3 regions of the Marinobacter sp. LV10R520-4 genome follow, and region 3 is predicted to be linked to each of the others. Evidence: predicted binding sites of a transcription regulator. Region 3 holds the regulator's gene; each other region holds the start of a gene.
The links. The regulator FliA, encoded in region 3, starts transcription of late flagellar genes. The targets are predictions, from matches to a motif close to CTAAAGTTTNNNNNNNNNNNGCCGNTAA.
Positions count from the first base shown of each region.

Region 1: ATG98_RS15050 (flagellar protein MotY) is a predicted target of FliA. The motif match lies at 1,185-1,212, and genes of this name have one in related genera.
Region 2: ATG98_RS06100 (methyl-accepting chemotaxis protein) is a predicted target of FliA. The motif match lies at 2,010-2,037, and genes of this name have one in related genera.

Region 1 is NZ_PDJM01000001.1:3,091,544-3,095,896, forward strand. Features, by position in the region: gene pyrC (dihydroorotase) at 1-1,010, opposite strand, end outside; gene ATG98_RS15050 (flagellar protein MotY) at 1,278-2,195, shown strand; gene ATG98_RS15055 (histone deacetylase family protein) at 2,259-3,185, opposite strand; gene ATG98_RS15060 (GNAT family N-acetyltransferase) at 3,370-4,353, shown strand, end outside.
Region 2 is NZ_PDJM01000001.1:1,293,831-1,298,183, forward strand. Features, by position in the region: partial or broken gene ATG98_RS22240 (hypothetical protein) at 1-88, shown strand, start outside; gene ATG98_RS06100 (methyl-accepting chemotaxis protein) at 579-1,922, opposite strand; gene cobS (adenosylcobinamide-GDP ribazoletransferase) at 2,155-2,940, shown strand; gene ATG98_RS06110 (lipid-binding SYLF domain-containing protein) at 2,994-3,500, opposite strand; gene ATG98_RS06115 (DNA-3-methyladenine glycosylase I) at 3,654-4,322, opposite strand.
Region 3 is NZ_PDJM01000001.1:2,779,901-2,784,253, reverse strand. Features, by position in the region: gene ATG98_RS13625 (chemotaxis protein CheA) at 1-717, opposite strand, end outside; gene ATG98_RS13620 (protein phosphatase CheZ) at 734-1,519, opposite strand; gene cheY (chemotaxis response regulator CheY) at 1,540-1,923, opposite strand; gene ATG98_RS13610 (RNA polymerase sigma factor FliA) at 2,001-2,741, opposite strand; gene ATG98_RS13605 (MinD/ParA family protein) at 2,769-3,581, opposite strand; gene flhF (flagellar biosynthesis protein FlhF) at 3,683-4,353, opposite strand, start outside.

The DNA of each region.
Region 1 (4,353 bases), 310 kb from region 3:
GTTTCACCGGCGTTCAATGGCACGATGCTGCCACCGGCTAGCGGCAGCTCATCCGGCATGGTCCAGGGCTCGCGTACCAGGGTTATGGTGTCTGTGTTACGGGGTAGGCCATAAAAATCGGCACCGTTGAAACTGGCGAAAGCTTCGAATTTTTCCAGTACGCCCAATTCTTCAAATACTTGTGCGTACAGGCTGATAGCACCAAACGCCGAGTAGCAGCCGGCGCAGCCGCACGCCGTTTCTTTGCGGTCTTTGGCGTGGGGCGCGGAATCGGTACCCAGAAAAAACCGTTTGTCGCCGCTGGCCACTGCTTCACGCAGCGCCTGTTGATGGCGATTGCGCTTAAGAATAGGCAGGCAGAACAAGTGAGGCCTTATACCGCCAGCCAGCATGTGGTTACGATTGTACATCAGATGCTGGGGGGTGATGGTGGCCGCCAGATTGTCGCCTTGGTGCTGACGCACGAAGTCGGCGGAATCTGCGGTGGTGATGTGTTCTAAAACCACTTTCAAGGTGGGAAACGCCGCCAGTGTAGGCGCCAGAACCCGCTCCAGAAATACTTTTTCACGATCAAAAATGTCGATGTCGGCATCGGTCACTTCGCCGTGTACCAGCAGCAGCATGCCGCAATTGGCCATGGCCTCCAGTGCTGGAAAGATATTGGCCACATCGGTTACGCCGGAATCCGAGTTGGTGGTCGCTCCGGCCGGGTAAAGCTTGGCAGCCACTACGCCCTGGGCCCTGGCTTGTCGCACGCACTCTGGCGTAGTGGTTTCGGTCAGATACAAGGTCATCAGCGGTTCGAAATGGCTGTTGCCGGCCGCGTTACGAATACGCTTGCGGTAGGCCAATGCCTGGTCGGCAGTGGTCACCGGCGGTACCAGATTGGGCATGATAATGGCGCGGCCGAATACCGCAGCGGTCGCGGGTACCACGTCATTCAATATGGCGCCGTCACGGACGTGCAGATGCCAGTCGTCGGGGCGGGTAATCGTTAGTTGCTGGGTCATGATTGCGAGCCACTCATTAAAAAACCGATGCGTTTTAAAAACGTGAAAGATGCAAAAGGTGAAAGATACGCGGCGGCGCCGAAAAATCTGCAAAAGTATAACAGAAGGTTGTGGGGTTTGTTTTACTCAACGGGCTGCGATGGCAACGGCGGCGCTATAAAAATGGACGGCGACCTAAAGATGCAAAGGGACTGGCCGATACCTTAGGTAACCGAGCGTTGAACGGCCACCCTGTGTGGCCACGAAGACATCTAAAGGTAGTGATCGATGACGTTGCGAATGCAATTGTTAAGCCGTTGTTTGCCGGCAGCCCTGGTGGTTTGCCCGTTACTGAGCGCGCCTGCGCTGGCATCCAGCTTTGGCGCGGGCATCGAAAACAGCCAGTGGTATTTGACGGAGTCGGTCTTTGAGTGTGCCCTGGTACACCAGGTGCCCGGCTACGGTCGCGCAACCTTCCGCCATCGCGCGGGTGAAAACCTGTTTTTTTCGCTGGAACCCGACACGCCGCTGATGCGCCCTGGAAGGGGAATGCTGGTGGTTGAGGCGCCAAGCTGGCGCCCTGGTGTTGCGCCGAGACCGCTGGGCCTGGTGACGGTTCCGGAAGGCCGCAGTGCGGTCGTATTAAGCGCTGTCCAGAGTATGCAGGTTGCCTATGGCTTGCTGGATGGCCTTTCCCCAACGCTTACCCGGCAGTCCTGGTTCAATTCTCAACCGGTGCGGGTGCACGTATCGAATGTCAACTTCGCTTCGCCATTTCAAGGTTATCGCGCCTGTGCAGGTAATCTGTTGTCGGCTAATTTTGATCAGTTGCAGGGTTCCCGTATTCTGTTTTCTTCGGCCAGTGTGGCGTTGAACGATGCCGACAGGCGCAGCCTGGATCAGGTTGTGGCCTATGTACTGGCCGATTCAACGGTGACTAGGGTATTGGTGGACGGTCATACCGACAGAAGGGGGAGCCGGATTGACAACCGGAAGCTGGCGCAAGATCGCGCCGATGCGGTGGCGGGCTACCTGAAAAGCCAGGGTGTTGAGGAAAGCAGAATTATAGTGCGCGCCCACGGTGACCAATTCGCGGCTTCCGGAAACCCGGCGCAAAACCGGCGCGTTGTTATTCGCATGGAGCGTGAGGGCGATAGCACACAATGGCAGCAGGCCACCGCCATATCTGAGCCGGGTGCTGGTTGATGGCCGGTTAATTAAGCAGGCTAATGGCGGCGGTCAACAGCGGCGCGCAAGGCTTGCTCTGATTCATTTTACGGCGTGCAGCACCTCCAGATGGGTGGCTACGCTTTCCGCCAGGGCCTTTAGATGATACCCACCTTCCAGCGACGAGATAATCCGGTCGTTGGCGTGGTCTTTGGCAACGCTGGCCAGCATTTCGGTCAACCAGCGAAAATCCTCGGTTTCCAAATTGAACTCGCCCATCGGGTCCAGCTTGTGGGCATCAAATCCTGCGGAAATCAGTACCAGTTGTGGCTTGAACTTCTGTAGCCGTTTCAGCCAGCCAGCTTCCACGGCCTTGCGATAATCCAGTGCTGAACAATCCGCCGGCAGTGGAATATTAATGATATTTTCAGCCTGGCGGTGCACATGGGTGTGCGGGTAAAACGGATGCTGGAAACTTGAGCACATAAGAATGCGTTCATCACCGCCGACGATGTCTACGGTGCCGTTGCCCTGGTGAACGTCAAAATCAATAATCGCAACCCGTTCCAGGCGATGGAAGCTCAGTGCACGCATGGCCGCCAGGGCCACGTTGTTGTAAAAACAGAAACCCATGGATTTGCTGCGCTCGGCGTGATGGCCAGGTGGGCGGGCGCACACGAACGCATTGGTGACCTGGCTGCTCATCACCATATCAACCGCCTGAATGTTGGCGCCGGCCGCCAGGCGCGCAGCGCGCAGGGTATCGGGCATCATCGCGGTGTCTGGGTCGGTGAACACGCGGCCACGGGTTGGCTGCATCATGTCGAGCTGCTTTAGATAGCTTTCCGGGTGAACAATCAGCAGTTGATCGCGGGTAATTTCATCCGGGCGAACGTAGTCAAGATCCTGGTTGAGCGCGGTGTCTGCCAGGTAACTCTGAATGGCGGCCATGCGCTCAGGGCGTTCTGGGTGCTCTGGACCCATGTTGTGTTTGTTACAGTCGTCGTGGGAAAAAAAGGCCGTGGTCATAATACGTTGGCTGCCCCGCTGGTTTATTGTATTTTTTTTATCATATCAGGAAAAAATCGGTTGCGGTTTTTCTTTGGTCTAACCTTAATCCTGGTCAAAATTGCGCCAATTGACGTTTTACATCAATTAAACAGCGCCTAAGATACACTGATTCTTGTGATCCCGATTACTAAGGAGCCTGCGCTTGAGCACTCGATACCTGGAAAGCCTGTTTAATCCTGAGTCTATAGTGGTGGTGGGTGCTTCTGAACGGGCTGACAACCTGGGCGGTATGGTTTTGCGCAACCTGCTGGGCGGCGATTACCCTGGCAAGCTGCTGGTTCTGAACCCGAGCGATTACGACAACGTGCACGGCGTGGCCTGCGCTAAAAGCGTTGCCGACATGCCGTTCGTACCAGAACTGGCGATTATTTGTACGCCGCCGAAAACCGTACCGAAAATGATTCGGCGCTTGGGCAAGGCCGGTGCGCGTACCGCCATTGTGATGACCGGTGGTATGTCGCGCAGCCACAGCAAAACCGGCCGGCCATTGATGTATTCGGTACGGGACGCCGCTCGTGAAAGCGGAATTCGGGTGCTAGGGCCCAACACCATCGGGCTGATGGTGCCGGCACGTAAGTTGAACGCCACCTACGCCCACATGGGGGCCATTCCGGGCCGGGTGGCGTTTGTTGGGCAGTCGGGCACCATTGCCAGCGCGGTGCTGGATTGGGCCTTTGCCCGTGGTGTCGGCTTTTCGTATTTTTTAACCTTGGGCGATGGTATGGACATCGACCATGACGATCTTATCGATTACCTGGCCCAAGACACCCGCACTCGCGCCATTTTACTGCATCTTGAGAACGTGCCTAACCCGCGCCGTTTTATGTCATCGGTGCGGGTAGCGTCGCGCACAAAACCGGTTATTGCCTTGAAGTCTGGCCGGGTGCCGGAATCGGAATGGTTCGTTCACGAACTGCCGGCCGGCATCAAACACAGCGACCCTATCTACGATGCCATGCTCAAACGCGCCGGTGTGCTGCGGGTAGACGGCCTGGGGCAGATGTTTGATGCTCTGGAAACGCTGACGCGTATGAAGCCCTTGCGCCGCGAATCCCTGGTTATGATGTCCAACGGTGTTGGGCCGGGCGTGCTGGCGGTAGACCGTTTGGCGTATCTCGGGGGGGAA
Region 2 (4,353 bases), 1.5 Mb from region 3:
TACCAGGCTTCTTACCCAACTCTCTCCCAGCTCTAACCCGACTCCAGTTAGACTTACAGGCGTCTTCCATTGTCATGGCGCCGGGTAAAAACGCCTTGATATATTCGTCAGGCGTTACGGTTGCCATCATTTCATCAGAGACCATGTAGTCCTTAAGGGCTTTGTTGAATTCGGCGCGGAAGGCGCTGTCTTCAGGGCGGAAACCGACACCGACAACCTGTTTTGCACGCCCTACAAACACCTCTGGGTCAGAGATATCGAAACTTTCATTCAGGTCTGCGACGTGCTTGGCGTCCAGCACGTTAATGGGCACGGCATCGGTACGACCGGCGTACGCTCAGGGTGGGCCTGCAGCAAAACCTAGGCGAATCGACTCTCCTTCCGAGATTCGATCTTCAAGCGTTTCAGCCTGAGCCATACCGGCCGAAACCATCACGCCCAACGCGTGGTTTTTGTCCATCGATTGTTAAATAATGTCACCAGGTTGCCTCGCTTTTATCTCATTAATGAGTCTGATGATTATGCCTTAGATACAGGTCCTGACATTTCTTAACCACCGCCAGCTCCCGAGTGCTTTACTAATTGCGACCCAACTGCGCGATCATATCGTCAAGCAAGGCCACCACTTCTTCGGAACTGTGATTCAGGCTCCCCACCAAACGGGTAGACGTCTCGTCGTAACGGTCGCTATTCAACTTACCGCTATAGAACGACTGCGCCGCTTCGTAAAGTTCCCGGCCCACTTTGTGTACCTGCGGATGAACCTGATTAATCAGGGTGTCAGCACCTTTCAAACCGCGCGCACCCGCGGCTTTCTGACTGATCAGGAACTCGCCAAGACGGCACTGGGTGTGATCACGTATTTCTGAGGCCGAAATCGCCGGTTCGTTGAATATCGCAAAGCGGATAATTTTGTCTACCCACACCACGTGGTCATGCTTGGCAGTCGCCAGCGCCATCTGCGGTGAATTTGCCTGCAAATACTCGAACCCGGCATCATTATTATGGCGCAGCGGCGCAATAGTGCTCACCAGCTCCTGAAAAATACGGCCCAGCGCCGCAGAGTCCTCCGAGTTAGCACTGACCTGGCACGCCATATCCCCGGAAACCTGGCTTTGCTCTTCCGCCGCTGAAGCGATGGAAGAAGCTAGGTCAACGTTCTGAACCGACGACTCTCGGGCCCTACGAATAACTTCAGCCACCCGCTCGCGGCTCTGCCCGGACAGCTGTACAGCTTCAACCGAATTTGCCAGGCGCGCCTGAACACTTTCGGAACCAGAAATAATGTCGCTCACAATGCCATTGATTTCACTGGCGGCACCAGAGCTGCGCGACGCCAACTGGCGCACTTCATCGGCAACCACGGCAAAACCGCGGCCCACATCGCCGGCCCGGGCCGCTTCGATGGCCGCGTTCAACGCCAACAGGTTGGTCTGGTCAGAAATTTCATTAACGACGTTGGTCAGCGACTCAATTCGTTTGGTTTGCGCGGCCAGTGCTTTCATTTCTTCATTAGCTCGGGTCAGCACCGTATCGACCTCGGCCAGCTTGGCCTCCATGTCGTCCAATGCCTCTGTAGACTCCTTTGTGTAGTTGTTCACACTGGAGGCCTGCTGCAGAACATCCTGCCCCAGACTGCCCACTTCCACCGCGCTGGCAGACATTTCTTCAATGGCCGCCGACAGTGTCTGGATTTTTTCTACTAAACCGTTGATGCGATGATCAAATTCCAGCGCGCCCTGGCCCAGAGTGGATACGTGTTGTGCCACAGAGACCATGCTATTGGCGATGCCAAGTTCATTACGCTCCGTCGCGCCCATATACTCAACCAGCGGCGCCAGCCATTGTGGGTAGGTATCCGGGGCTCCGTCATCAATCACTGCTTGAAGTGCCTTTCGAGCCTGGTTTTGTGTAAGAAACATAGGTGTACTCCTTTTGTCAGCTTTTCAAAGAATCTTTGCAGAATAACGTTTTTTGAGCGCTATTCTGGCTTTAAATTTGTGTCTCTGTTATCGACAGGTACAAATATTTCTTGAATCTACAACGCTCAATATTACGCCTTTTAACAAAGGTTTAAGGCCACCGCGGCATGACGCCACATTCGGCGCAGTCAATCCGGTACTATCCCAGGCTGACACCCATACGGAGTTCGCTTTGACAGGTCCAGATCATACACCCCAACAGACTAAGACCGCCGCTGCCCGCGAGTGGCAGGCATTCTGGCTGGCCGTCGGATTTTTAACCCGCATACCCATGCTGGTATCGATTGATTATTCCCAAAAACTGATGAACCAGTGCAGCGTGTACTTTCCACTGGTTGGTTTGTTGCTGGGCGCTTTATACGCCGGGTTGTTTGCGCTGTTGGGGCTGCTCTGCAGTCCGCTGGTCAGCATTCTGCTGGTGCTGTGTTTTCATCTTTTCATTACCGGCGCTTTTCACGAAGACGGGCTGGCCGATAGCGTGGACGCGTTTGGCGGCGGCTATACCGTTGCAAAGCGTCTGGAAATCATGAAAGACAGCCGCATTGGCACCTATGGCACAGTAGCACTGGTGCTGGCGTTAGCGCTTAAGGCCGCCCTGCTGGTGGAAAGCCATCACATCATGCTGGCGCTGCTTCTGGCACCGGCTATCAGTCGGCAAACGCCACTTTTGTTGATGTCATTCCTGAATTACGTGACCGATCCCGACAAAAGCAAAAGCAAACCGGTGGCCGAAGGCTTTTCCCGCCGGCGGCTCGGGTACAGCAGTGGGTTTACCCTGCTGGTGGCATTGGTGTTCAGCGCCTGGCTGCCAGGCTTATGGCTGCTGGCACCGGTGGCAGTGATTGGGGTTGCTCTGCTGTGGGGCTGGTATCTGAAGCGCCAGCTAGGCGGCTATACCGGGGATGCACTGGGGGCCAGCGTGGTGTTTTGTGAGCTGTTGGTACTGCTGCTGATTTAACCACCAGTAGTTTGGCGTTACTGCAGTTGTTTGCGGTAACGCCACTCTGTCTTTTAACGGTCAATGCGGGATATTTTAGTACCTTCAATACTCAGCCCCGCCATCAGGCCCTGCTGGCTGTAAATAAACGCATAAGCATCGTCTTTCAGGGACGAGGTCGACAGGTTTCTAGCCACGCCTTCGTCAACCAGAACGACAGTCGGACCAACACCAATTTCCCAGCCGTTGGTTTTCTCAAGGTAGGCCACGGCGGAATCTGTCATCAGAAACACGGCGTAAGCGTAGGTCTGTGCTCCGGCCTGCAAACCCCAGGAACCGGTGATGGAATTGTAGTAATCAGTCACGGCCGAGCCTTTCAATAACACGCCTTCGCCATAGCTGCCGCCAAAGACCAGGCCGGCTTTTACGATATTGGGGAACACCAAAATACCTTTGGCACTTTTCGATAAAGTTTCAGCCACCGGATGAACTTTATATAGCGTATCCAACGACTGCATTGCATTGCGGTCAAGATCTTCAGCGCTTGCCGCCAGCGCCGGATTCGCAACGGTCATTGCCATGGCGGACGTTAGCGCGAATACAAATCCAAAAAAGGTTTTACCTAAACGATTCATGACACAGTCCTCCTGAGTGTTCACCAAACTATAGATCTGTTGGCTGAAAACTTACCGTTAAAGCTGGGACACATTGCCTTAACCATCGATTGACTCGCTTTAACTATCGATTGAATAAGAGGCTATTCGCGACAATTGACTGTAAGGTAGGCCGGTTTCTTCATGCCAGGCATTGAACGCCTCCTGCACCTGATACAGGCCTTTTTTACTGCTTGTTGATGCATCTAAAAGCTTGGCCTGGCGCAGCACCTGAATAACATCGTTGGACATAATAAAGCCGTCCCAGCCCACCCGGCGCAGAAAATACTGGGCGCTGTTACCACCCAGGCGCGAACCCTGGCGCTTTAACCACAGCAGCAATCCGGCCTGGTCAGACGACGGCCACTGGCGCAGAAAAGCACCAAAACTGCCGTGCTCGTGGACTGTGTCCATAATCATGCGGGCGTTTTCCGGCACCGTGCGGATTTTTTGCAGGTTGCGCACGATGCGTTCGTCCATGGCCAGTGCCTCTAGAACGTCCGGCGGCACCTGCTGCCAGTAGGCTGGTACGAAGCCGTGAAAGGCGGCTTCAAAATCCGGCCATTTTTTGTCGATCACCCGCCATACAAAACCCGCCTTGAACACACAACAGGTGATTTCTGCCAAATAACGGTCGTCACTGCGCTGTTCCAGCGCGCTGGCCGGCGGCGGCGTGGGTAACCAGGCGTTTAACTCTTCAACGCCGCCTTTGCGCGCAATCGCGCGCTCATGAATTTCTGCAAAGCGCATGGCATCTTGTCTTTTAGGGTGTGGATGGGTT
Region 3 (4,353 bases):
CAGCAGTGCTTCGAATTCGTCGTCAGAGATATTGGCTGGCTGGGCACTGCTGGCCTCAGCAGCAGTTTCTTTGGCGGCTGCCGGGGCGCCGGCGAACTTACCTTTACCGTGAAGCTGGTCTAGTAGTGCTTCGAATTCGTCGTCGTTGATGTCGCCATTGCCGCTTGCAACCGGGCTGTCCGCACTGGTTTCGCTGGCAGCCGCTGGTGCTGGTTCGTCGCCGTTCAGGGCGTCGAGCAGCTGCTCGAATTCGTCATCGGTAATGTCACCCTGGTCGGCGCTGGTCGGTGCTGTGTCGGGCACAGCTGAATGGACAGCAACCTCGCCTTCGGGCAAAGCCAGCTGATCCAGCCGATCAATCAGTTCCTGCGGCGCCGGTGTGAGCGCTTCGCTCTGGCGCACCTCTTCGAACATGGCATTCACGTTGTCCAGAGTTTCCAGCACGACGTCCATCAGTTCAGAGGTTACTTTGCGCTTGTGATTGCGCAGGGTATCGAATACGTTTTCCGCCGAGTGACAGCAGTTCACCAGGGCATCCAACTGCAAAAAACCAGCGCCGCCTTTGACCGTGTGAAAACCACGGAAGATGGCATTCAGCAAATTGCTGTCGTCAGGATTCTGCTCCAGATCCACCAGCTGCTCAGACAACAGTTCAAGAATCTCACCGGCTTCAACCAGAAAGTCCTGCAGGATTTCTTCATCGCCATCAAACGACATGTTTGTTCCTCATTGCTCAGAAACCAAGACTGGACAACAGGTCATCCACGTCATCCTGACCCGACAACACATCTTTGCGTTGTTCAGGCTGCATTTGCGGACCCACACCCTGTTCAGCCGAGGGCTGTTTGTCCTCAATCTGGTGCACTGTACCGGTCAACTGGTCTACGTGGCCTGCCATCACCACCAGGCTCACCAGGTTGTCTTCCACTTCACGCACCAGGGTGACCACATTTTGAATAACCTGGCCTGTCAGGTCTTGATAATCCTGAGCCAACAAAATTTCTGAGAGGTTACCGTACAGCTTGCCGGCGTCGGTGTTCAACGCCGCCAAAAACTGGTCCATGCGAGCGTGCAACTCGCGGAATTCGGTCGGTGCCATATCCCGCCGCCGAAGGCGCTGCCACTGCTGGTGCAGATCTTGGGCTTCGTCTTGAAAATGACGGGCGACCGGCATGCTTTCTTCTACCAGATCCATGGTGCGATTCGCCGCCTGACCCGTCATTTTCACCACGTATTCCAGACGATCGGAGGCGTCGGTCATTTTTGACAGAGCTTCTTGCTGTTCGGGGTTGCGCGGATCAATCTGAAAATTACGCATGGCTTCATGCAGGCTGCGGGTTAGCCGCCCTACTTCGTGGTACAAGCCCTGATCTCGCACTTCTGCAAGCTCGCTGATCATCGCCATAGCGCGGGAATAATCGCCCGCGCGCACGCTCTCAACCAGCTGTTCAGACTGTTGCTTTAATTTTTCCGTCAGCTCTGGTTCCAGGGCATGGCGCTCGCCTGTTGAATTGCTCATGGTTTGTATCCACTCTCCGGTTACTGAATTCGCTCAAAGATTTTTTCGATTTTTTCTTTGAGAACGGCGGCAGTGAACGGCTTTATAATGTAGCCGTTCACACCGGCCTGCGCTGCAGCGACAATCTGGTCGCGCTTGGCTTCGGCCGTCACCATCAGGATCGGCAGGGTTTTCAGCTGATCGTCGGCGCGAACAATCTTGAGCAGGTCAAAACCGGACATGCCGGGCATGTTCCAGTCGGTCACCAGGAAGTCGTACTTGCCGGTTTTCAGCATCGGCATTGCCGTATTGCCATCGTCGGCTTCGTCGGTGTTGGTGAAGCCCAAGTCACGCAGCAGGTTTTTGATAATGCGCCGCATCGTGGAAAAGTCGTCCACAATGAGAATTTTCATATTTTTGTCCAAGAGGACCTCCAATCGGTGGAATCTAGTCGAATCTCGTTGCATCACTGCCTGCAACTCGCGGGTTGCAGGCGCTAGAATTATGTAGGGTCCGTTTTCCAGTCGGCTAACCGGCTACGTAAGCGCAAGGCAGCCTGGCTGTGAATCTGGCTGACCCGGCTTTCGCTGACGTCCAGCACAGCACCGATTTCCCTCAGGTTCAACTCTTCCTGGTAATACAGGCTCAGCACCAGTTTTTCACGTTCTGGCAGGGTTTCAATGGCCGCCGCCAAACTGTTACGAAACGCCGACTCTGACACCCCGTGCAGCGGATTATCATCCGTCTCTGAATGTTCTATCGGCAGCTCGCCGGATTCATTGAGCTCATCCAGACTAAAAAGCCGGCCGCTGTTGGAATCAGCCAGGGAACTGTGATATTCCGAAAGCGTCATATCCAGCTCGGCAGCCACTTCGGCATCCTGGGCTTCGCGGCCCTCGCGGTCCTCTACAGCCTTGATAGCTTTGGAAATGCGCCGGGAATTTCTATGCACCGAACGCGGCACCCAGTCGCCTTTGCGGATTTCGTCCACCATGGCACCACGGATTCGAATACCTGCGTAGGTTTCAAAGGTCGCACCTTTGCCCGTGGCGTAGCGCTGCGACGCCTCAAGCAAGCCAATCATGCCAGCCTGCATCAGATCTTCCAGCTGAACGCTGGCGGGCAATCGCGCCAGCAGGTGGAGGGCAATTTTCTTGACCAGGGACGCGTGCTCTTCAATCAGCCGGGACGCGCCTGAAACACCCGACCGTTTGTAGACTCCGAGATCTTTCGCCAATGTCATAAATCCGCTTTTTGTACGGGATGTGTTTTAAACTTCGACCAGCCGCTCTATAAAGAATTCGAGATGGCCCCGCGGCGATGATGGCAGCGGCCAACTGTCCACTTTTTCAGCCAAAGCCCTAATAGCCAACGAGGCCTTTGCTTGCGGGTAAGCTTCCAACACCGCTTTCTGGCGCCGCACCGCTTTTTTAACGGCCTCGTCGAAAGGCACTATACCTACATATTGTAACGCCACATCCAGGAAACGTTCTGTAACCCGGGTCAGTTTTTCATACAAAAGCCGGCCTTCTTGTTCGGTGTTTACCTGATTGGCCAGAATCCGGAAGCGGTTGGTGCGGTAATCGCGGTTCATCAGCTTTATTAAGGCGTAGGCGTCGGTAATCGACGTAGGCTCGTCGCACACCACCAACAGCAGCTCCTGGGATGCCCGCAAAAAGCTGACCACCGATTCGGAGATGCCTGCGGCCGTATCCACAATCAGTACGTCGATCTGGTCGGCAATGTCACTGAAGGCGTGAATCAGCCCGGCGTGCTCCATGGCACTGAGCTGGGTCATGCGCTGGGTACCTGATGAGGCTGGCACAATCTTGATGCCGCCGGGGCCATCTACCAACACGTCACGCAAATCGCAGTCGCCATTGAGTACGTCTTGCAGATTGCGTTTGACTTTCAAGCCTAGCAGCACATCGATATTGGCAAGCCCCAGGTCGGCGTCTAACAGCACCACTCGACGGCCCTTTTGTGCCAGAGCAATGCTCAGGTTGACCGACACATTACTTTTGCCAACGCCACCTTTACCGCCAGTGACCGCAATTACCTGAACCGGATGTGCTTTACTCATATTGATGATGGCCTCTTGCCATGTTTGACCGGGAACGGACGTTGCCGCTGCCCACTGTTCTGTACCGCCCGCTTGCTTTGCTGCTTTTACAATCGGCGTGTTCAAGACCCGCTGGCAACGGCTTCCTCCTGCCGCAAACCCTTCATACGTTCTACACCGAGTTGCACCAGAGCAAGCGCTTTCGCCGGGTGCAAGTCTTGGGGTATTTTCTGGCCGTCGGTGTACCAAGCCACCGGCAGACTGGTTTCCATAACAAATCCCAGCACTTCGCCCAGAGTCAAAGCCTCATCGATCTTGGTAATCACACAACCGGCAAGGTTTGCCATCTTATAGCAATGCCATACGGATTTCATAATCCGCGGCTGGCTGGTGGCAGACACCACCAAATGTGTACGGATTTTGTGATGACTGCGGACCAGCTCGGCTAATTGCTCCTGATAGCCCCGATCGGTGCTGGTCAGCCCGGCGGTATCAATCAACACCAGGCGACGGTCAGACAACTCATCCAGAATTTCATCCAGCGGGTGGCTTTCATCAACCACCCGTACCGGAACGCTAAGAATACGGCCAAACACAAACAATTGTTCGTGCGCCGCAACCCGATAACGATCGGTGGTAATCAACGCTAGGGAGTCGGCGCCGTGGCGCAGCACGTAGCGAGCCGCAAGTTTGCCGATGGTAGTGGTTTTACCCGCTCCGGTAGGTCCCACAAGGGCAAATACGCCGCCTTCATCCAGCCATTCCTGGCGCGAGGTACGCACGCCGTTAACCA